DNA from 2 places in the Rhizobium sp. R693 genome. Region 2 is predicted to be linked to the other one. Evidence: riboswitches for the same ligand, from Rfam matches in the RefSeq annotation. Region 2 holds a riboswitch; the other holds the start of a gene.

Region 1 (3,409 bases), on a different contig from region 2:
CGGATCGGGCGTGCCGCAGATCGCCGAGACGACCGCAAGACCGTCAGCGCCGGCCGTGAAAACGTCCCCCACATGGACAGCCTTCAGGCCGCCGATTGCGACTGAGGGAACGGGGCAGATCCGCACCAGGCGAGCAAGCCCGGCAAAACCGATCGGCTCCTTGTGGTCCGCCTTCGTCGGCGTCGCAAATACCGGGCCGATACCGGCATAGTCGACGATTTCAGGATCGACCGCTGCAGCCAGTGCCTCGGTCTCGACCGAGAGCCCAAGGATCATGTCCGGCCCAATCCGTGCCCGGGCAGTCGGCGCGTCCATGTCCTCCTGTCCGACATGCAGGCCGTCTGCACCGATTGCGATCGCCGCCTCCACGTCGTCATTGACGATCAGCCGCGCGCCGCTGCCAGACAAAGCCGCCTTAAGTGCCCGCCCGGTCTTAATCATTTGGGCGGTATCTGCACGCTTGTCGCGCAACTGCACTATTTTAGCCCCGCCGGCGACCGCTGCACGTGCGGTCCCCACCATCCCGAAGGCAGCGCAAAGGCCAGGATCGAGGACGAGGTAGAGAGAAAGATCGAGGTGTTTCATGCGGCAGACACTTTGGCTTTTCGATCAAGCAGGGAGGCGTCGAGCGCTGCCAGCGCGTCGAGGAACGCTGGCGAAAACGAACCCGGGCCGTGCGCCTTGCTGGCTGCCATCTCGCCGGCAACAGCAAAGGTCGCAAGGGCCGCAACCGCTGCCTCGAATGGCGCGTGCGGGCGAACCGCTACGAAAGCTCCCACAAGGCAGGTCAGGGAACAACCGAGCGCGGTCACCTGGGGCATCAATGCCGAGCCGCCCTCGATGCGTGCCGCCTGTTTGCCGTCTGTGACAAAGTCAACGATGCCGGTCACCGCAACGGTCGCTCCATGCGCCCGAGCAAGCAGCCGGGCGGATTCCTCGGCCTGTTCGACACCGTCACGGCTGTCGACGCCCTGACCGCGACTTGCGCCGCCGGCAAGCGCGATGATCTCCGAAGCGTTGCCCCGAATGACGGCGGGACCAAGCTCCAGCAGCCGGGCCACGGCCGCGCGACGGAAACCCGTGGCATAATGGGCGACCGGATCGAGAACCCATGGCTTGCCGGACTGGCGGGCCGCGACGGCGGCCGCCTCCATGCCGCGCAGCCAGCCTGACGACAGTGTACCGATGTTGACTGTCAGGGCGCCGGCGATTGCGGCAAATTCACCAGTCTCTTCTTCCGCGTGCACCATGGCGGGAGAAGCGCCAGTCGCCAGAAGCACGTTGGCTGCGATGTTCATGGCAACGAAGTTGGTGATGCAGTGGACGAGCGGTGGTTGCTTGTGTAATTCGCAAAGCAACATTCCCGGCGAGGTTTGGTCAAGCATCGTGCGCCTTTCGATCGGGGAGAAAGGCGCGGGCGACGAACGCAGGAAGCGAAAGGTCCCGAGCGACTCCCTCCGCCGGCATGATCCGGTTCAGGTTCAAAGGGTGCTTCTCAGCCAACCGTTAGGAAGGCGCCCCTGTCTCTCATCGGCTCTTGTCGCAGACAAGCGCGTGGCTGTCATCCATAAAATGAGTATCGCGGCGCAGGAGCTGGCGATCGGTGTGGCGGGTTCTTGATTTCCGCGACTTTTGAGGGAGATGTCCCCGACGCGCTTGCCGCAGTCAACTCGCCAAGTGCAAAGCCGCTTGCCGCCCCCGGCAGCCGGCCTAAAAAAGTCCCCGCTGTCGCGGTTGCGGGGCAGGGAGCATTGGCCTTGAGGGGTTTCGACTCCCAAGGCATTGGACAAATGGTCGGTGACGATATTTTGTTCCGTTCTCGGCTCAAAGAACCTCGCAAAGGGGGAGCGCGCGGGTAGAGTAAATTCGCCATAGCCCCCAACCGCACGCCCCGTTGACCCACGGAGGGGCTGGGGTTCGGCTCCGGGGTCAACCCATCAAAAATAAGGGAGAATGGTGGTCGGTTTGAACCACAGCTTTTGACGACGTTTCGTCGTTTGTTCTTGCCGCCAAGTTCACCTAAACGGATAAGTAGACGGAAGCGTCATACGCCTTCATTCTTCGCGGTAGGGTTGATTCTATTTAGCGTGGTGATCCTTTCCATCATGAATGCCTCCAATCCAACATTGCGTGACCTGGCCTCAGAGATCGGTAACGTTCTAATCCGTTGGTGCTTTCTCGAAAGTGCGATGCGCGCCCAACTGCAGGAAGCGGGAATGCAGGAGCGCATAACGAAAGGTCCCATCATTTCTCATTGGCGAAGCCACATGCGCGTGCGGCGCGCCGCTCAAGCTGATCACGATGTGATCGCCGCCCATCTCGACGCGGTGGAAAAGGTCGCTGCATCTCGGAACCTTCTTGCGCATTGCATTCATTCCGCGTTCGCCGACCCCTGGGAAGCAGATAGCGCGGTTGTGGTCTGCAAGGCGGCTGACGGCAAAGAGCACGAGCTCACGATCGAGATGATCCGTCGCTTATCAGAAGAAATAGACTGGGTAAGGCGCCTAATCGACGGACACGTCCGTCTGTGATGTGCGGTAATCACCGCGACAGGCGCTGCCTCACCAAAAGCCGGGGGGCCTTGTGCCCGCATTTGCAGCGCACCGGCCCTGCGGGCCTGACGAGCCTCAATCCCTTCCCAAACTTACTCTGGTTCTCCGCGCAGGACCGGCCTTGGCCGTCGGAGCCAATCCCAAGCGGCGAGGGGACGTCGTCACGAATCTGCAAAGGCAGCCGGTATCAGGAGCGCAACCATAGCTTTGCCACCTCGTCTGCCTCGATGCGGGTCGATTAAGGCCTTTGCGGCCGGCAATCAGCGCGCATCGGTGGCCTCATCCGGTCGAGTTCGAGCGGCCATTTCAGGATTTCCTTAGTCTTTTCAGACTATGGTTGCGGGAAATGGAGAACCACATGATGCGAATCGCGGTCTTGGCCCTAGGTGTTCTACTTGCTGGCATTTCATCCGCCTTCCCTGCCGAGCACCTCAGGATTGCGACAGAAGGGGCGTATCCACCTTTCAATTTTGTTGATGAGAGCGGTGTCCTAAAAGGCTTTGACGTCGACATTGCAAAAGCACTTTGCAAACAGCTGGAAGCTGACTGCACTTTTCAGACGGTGGAGTGGTCCAAGATTATCGAAGGCCTGGAGTCCAACCAGTATGATTTGATCATCGCCAGCATGGCATATACGAAGGAGCGTGCCGCACGCGTCGAATTCTCCGCGCCATACTATCGCTCGCACTCGGTCCTGATCGGTGACGCCGAGAAATTTACGGACAGTTCTCCCGCCGCTCTGGCGGGTGCCCGCATTGCTGCTGCGGATGGAACGGTCCAGGCCGACTATGCCAAGAAGGCGTACAAAGACAGCATCACAGTCCTGGCAAAAGACCAGCCGTCAGCGCAGAAACTGC
Region 2 (3,409 bases):
CCCTTTGCGAGATCGGCGGCATGGGCAGCGATCTTGTAGGTGATGACGCCGGTCTTCACATCATTGCGGTCCGGAAGGCCAAGGTGCTCTTTCGGGGTGACGTAGCAGAGCATTGCCGTGCCGAACCAACCGATCATCGCAGCCCCGATGCCCGAAGTGATGTGGTCGTAGCCCGGCGCGATATCTGTCGTGAGCGGCCCGAGCGTATAGAAGGGCGCCTCGCCACAGACGGCGAGCTGCTTGTCCATGTTTTCCTTGATCTTGTGCATCGGCACATGGCCGGGGCCTTCGATCATGACCTGGCAATCCTTGGCCCAGGCGATCTTTGTCAGTTCTCCGAGGGTCTCTAGTTCTGCGAATTGCGCGGCGTCGTTGGCATCGGCGATCGAACCCGGACGCAGGCCGTCGCCGAGCGAGAACGAGACATCATAGGCGCGGCAGATGTCGCATATCTCTTCGAAATGCTCGTAGAGGAAGCTTTCCCGATGGTGATGAAGACACCACTTCGCCATGATCGAGCCGCCGCGCGAGACGATACCGGTGACGCGGTTGACGGTCAGCGGGATATAGTGAAGCCGTACGCCGGCGTGAATGGTAAAGTAGTCGACGCCCTGCTCCGCCTGCTCGATGAGGGTATCGCGATAGACTTCCCAGGTCAGGTTCTCGGCAATGCCCTCGACCTTCTCCAGCGCCTGGTAGAGCGGAACGGTGCCGATCGGCAGCGGCGAGTTGCGGATAATCCATTCGCGGATGTTGTGGATGTTGCGGCCGGTGGAGAGATCCATGACGGTATCGGCGCCCCAACGAGCGGACCAGACCATCTTCTCGACCTCTTCCGCCATGGAAGAGGTGACCGCGGAGTTGCCGATATTGGCGTTGATCTTCACCAGGAAGTTCCGGCCGATGATCATCGGTTCGGATTCGGGGTGGTTGATGTTGGCGGGGATGATCGCCCGACCCGCAGCCACTTCCTGCCGGACGAATTCCGGGGTGACGTGATCCGGAATCCGGGCGCCGAAGCTCTCGCCGTCACGCGTGAGCTTTTCCGCCTGCGCCTTGCGGCCGAGATTTTCGCGGATTGCGATAAACTCCATCTCCGGCGTGATGATGCCGGCGCGGGCGTAGGCGAGCTGCGTGACGGCCTTGCCGTCCTTGGCGCGGAGTGGCTGGCGCTTGGCGGGGAATTCCGGCGTCAGCCGTTCGCCGCTGGCGAAGCCGTTATCCTCGGGGCGCACCTGGCGGCCTTGGTAGGCTTCGACATCGCCACGTGCGAGCACCCAATTCCGGCGCAGTTCCGGAAGCCCCTGCTCGATGCGGATGTCAGCGCCTTCAACCGTATAGATCCCTGAGGAATCGTAGACCGTAACCGGCGGTTCTCCTGATGTCGGGTGCACGCTGATCTCCCGCATCGGCACGCGGATATCGGGATGGATGTCCCCCGGGATGTAGAGCTTGCGGGATGCCGGCAGCGGGCCTGTTGTAACGGTCGGGGTGATGTTCTTTGCGGCAATATTCATGGTTTGAGGCTCCAAGTTTTAGGTTTGGAGACCCAGTCCTCAGCCGGAATGATGAAAAGACGCCGGCACCGATTCCACGCGAGAATCCAATGCCTTCGAGCGCTTGCACCGTCCCTACGCCAGTATGAACTGGATCAGGTTCAACGGGTCACTGCGCACGATAGCAGTATCTCAGCCCCTTGCCGGGACCCCCCTGGTGAATGTCAAAAGGTTAGAACCAGAGCAGCAAAGCTGTCAAGCCGACTGCCGCAACCTACATGGAAAGGTCCAGAGCGCGGCCTTCGAAGAGGCGGCTCTGCGAACCCTCAAGATGCGCCTTCATCAAAGCCCGCGCGTCTTCCGCACGGCCTTCGACGATGGCGAGGTAAATCTTGTTGTGCTCCTCGTAGACCTGCTCAAGGCCCTGACGCGGACCAAGGAGCGATAGGCCGTGAAGGTGCATGCCAACGGCGATATGAGCCTTCAGGGCGTCGATCGAGGCCGTGTAGTAGTGGTTGTTGGCGGCTTCCGTGACGGCACGATGAAACGTGAAGTCGGCGTCGGTACGATGGAGCTGATGGCTGGTCGCCTCGCGCAGATCGGCGAGTGCAGCGGCAATTTTCTGGATCGCCGCTTCGTCACGACGCTTGGCCGCAAAATAAGCGGCAGCGGGCTCGATCGTCAGGCGAAACTCGTAGCAGCGCTGAATGTCGGCAATTGTCTTGACCGGCGAATACGAAAGCTGCGTCGTTGGTGAGCCGTGGGCGCTGACGAAGGTGCCTGCGCCCTGACGGGCATAGACGATCCCTTGATCGCGCAACCGCGCCAAGGCATCGCGCACGATTGGACGCGAGACGCCCAGCATCGATGCGAGCTCATGCTCGCCGGGCAGACGCGAATCCGGTGGATAGTTTCCGGAACGAATGCGCTCCTGCAACTGGTCGAAGACCCGATCGACCAGCTTGACGGCCTTGCCACGCTCCGGCTTGGCTGCCGGGGTCGTCTGGGCATTTGCCGATACACCGTTTGCTTCGTCCACTTTCATTCTCCCCGCCGGCATCGCCTATGCCGCCTGATTCTGTGCAATCAGTCTTAGCAAACTATCAGAATTCCCAAAGCCCCCCGACTTCACCGCACAGTGCAGATGCAGGCCGTCGGATGTGTTTACATCAAACCATGGAATCCCCGCTTCGATCTCGCCCTTCGGCCTCAGGGTTCGAATTCCAAGTTCGCGAAATACCGCCAGCGCCGTATCGCCCCCACCGACCATCAGCATCTCCGGGCTCGTTGCGTCTATGACTGATTTTACGCCTTTCGCGAAGCGGTCGGCAACTGCTGCCGCCTCGCTGGTGATTTCGCCTGTGCAGCGCAGAAGGATTGGCAAGCCAAATCGTGCTTCGGGAGGCAATGCTCCCATGGGCGCATCGATGGTCGAGACTAGGCCACCGGAACTTTCCAGTTTGGCCATCTGCGCCGCCGTGATGGGATCGCGCGAGCCGAAAGCAAAAACCGTCCGGGATGACGTCGCAAAGGGATTGTTTGCGCTATTCGGTTGGCCGATCTTGCGGGCAAGTGCACTGCCGATACCTCGGGCACCGACGGCTAGGGTCCTTCTCCAGTCATATGCATCAACCACCCGGTCGAGATCGCTGTCCGTTTCGGCGTCGCGGACGGTCACTTGATGGTCGCTCGTCTCGAAGAGAACGGAGATTGGCAGCGCCTCACCGACGCCACGGCCGACCACGTGGCCGCTGCGGGTCAACCGCTCCTGATCGGGAATGGCGGGTGACACGACGATCGCCTCGTGACCGAAGACGGCAGCCAAAGCTGCGCTTTCCGCTGCAACATTCCCCTTGAGCCGGGAGTCGATCTTTTTCAGAACGATCTGAGGCGAGGCGGCAAGAAGGGCCTTC

What was found. Region 2 has a riboswitch for thiamine pyrophosphate ahead of thiC (phosphomethylpyrimidine synthase ThiC). Riboswitches for the same ligand answer to the same signal wherever they lie in the genome.
Region 1: another riboswitch for thiamine pyrophosphate. It lies ahead of thiM (hydroxyethylthiazole kinase); the one in region 2 lies ahead of thiC (phosphomethylpyrimidine synthase ThiC).

What each region holds. Positions count from the first base shown of each region.
Region 1 is NZ_LOKY01000016.1:42,398-45,806, reverse strand. It holds gene thiE (thiamine phosphate synthase) at 1-585, opposite strand, end outside; gene thiM (hydroxyethylthiazole kinase) at 582-1,385, opposite strand; TPP riboswitch at 1,436-1,532, opposite strand; gene ATY79_RS15925 (hypothetical protein) at 2,073-2,531, shown strand; gene ATY79_RS15920 (transporter substrate-binding domain-containing protein) at 2,911-3,409, shown strand, end outside.
Region 2 is NZ_LOKY01000023.1:154,935-158,343, reverse strand. It holds gene thiC (phosphomethylpyrimidine synthase ThiC) at 1-1,517, opposite strand, end outside; TPP riboswitch at 1,611-1,722, opposite strand; gene ATY79_RS18440 (FadR/GntR family transcriptional regulator) at 1,771-2,535, opposite strand; gene ATY79_RS18435 (four-carbon acid sugar kinase family protein) at 2,560-3,409, opposite strand, start outside.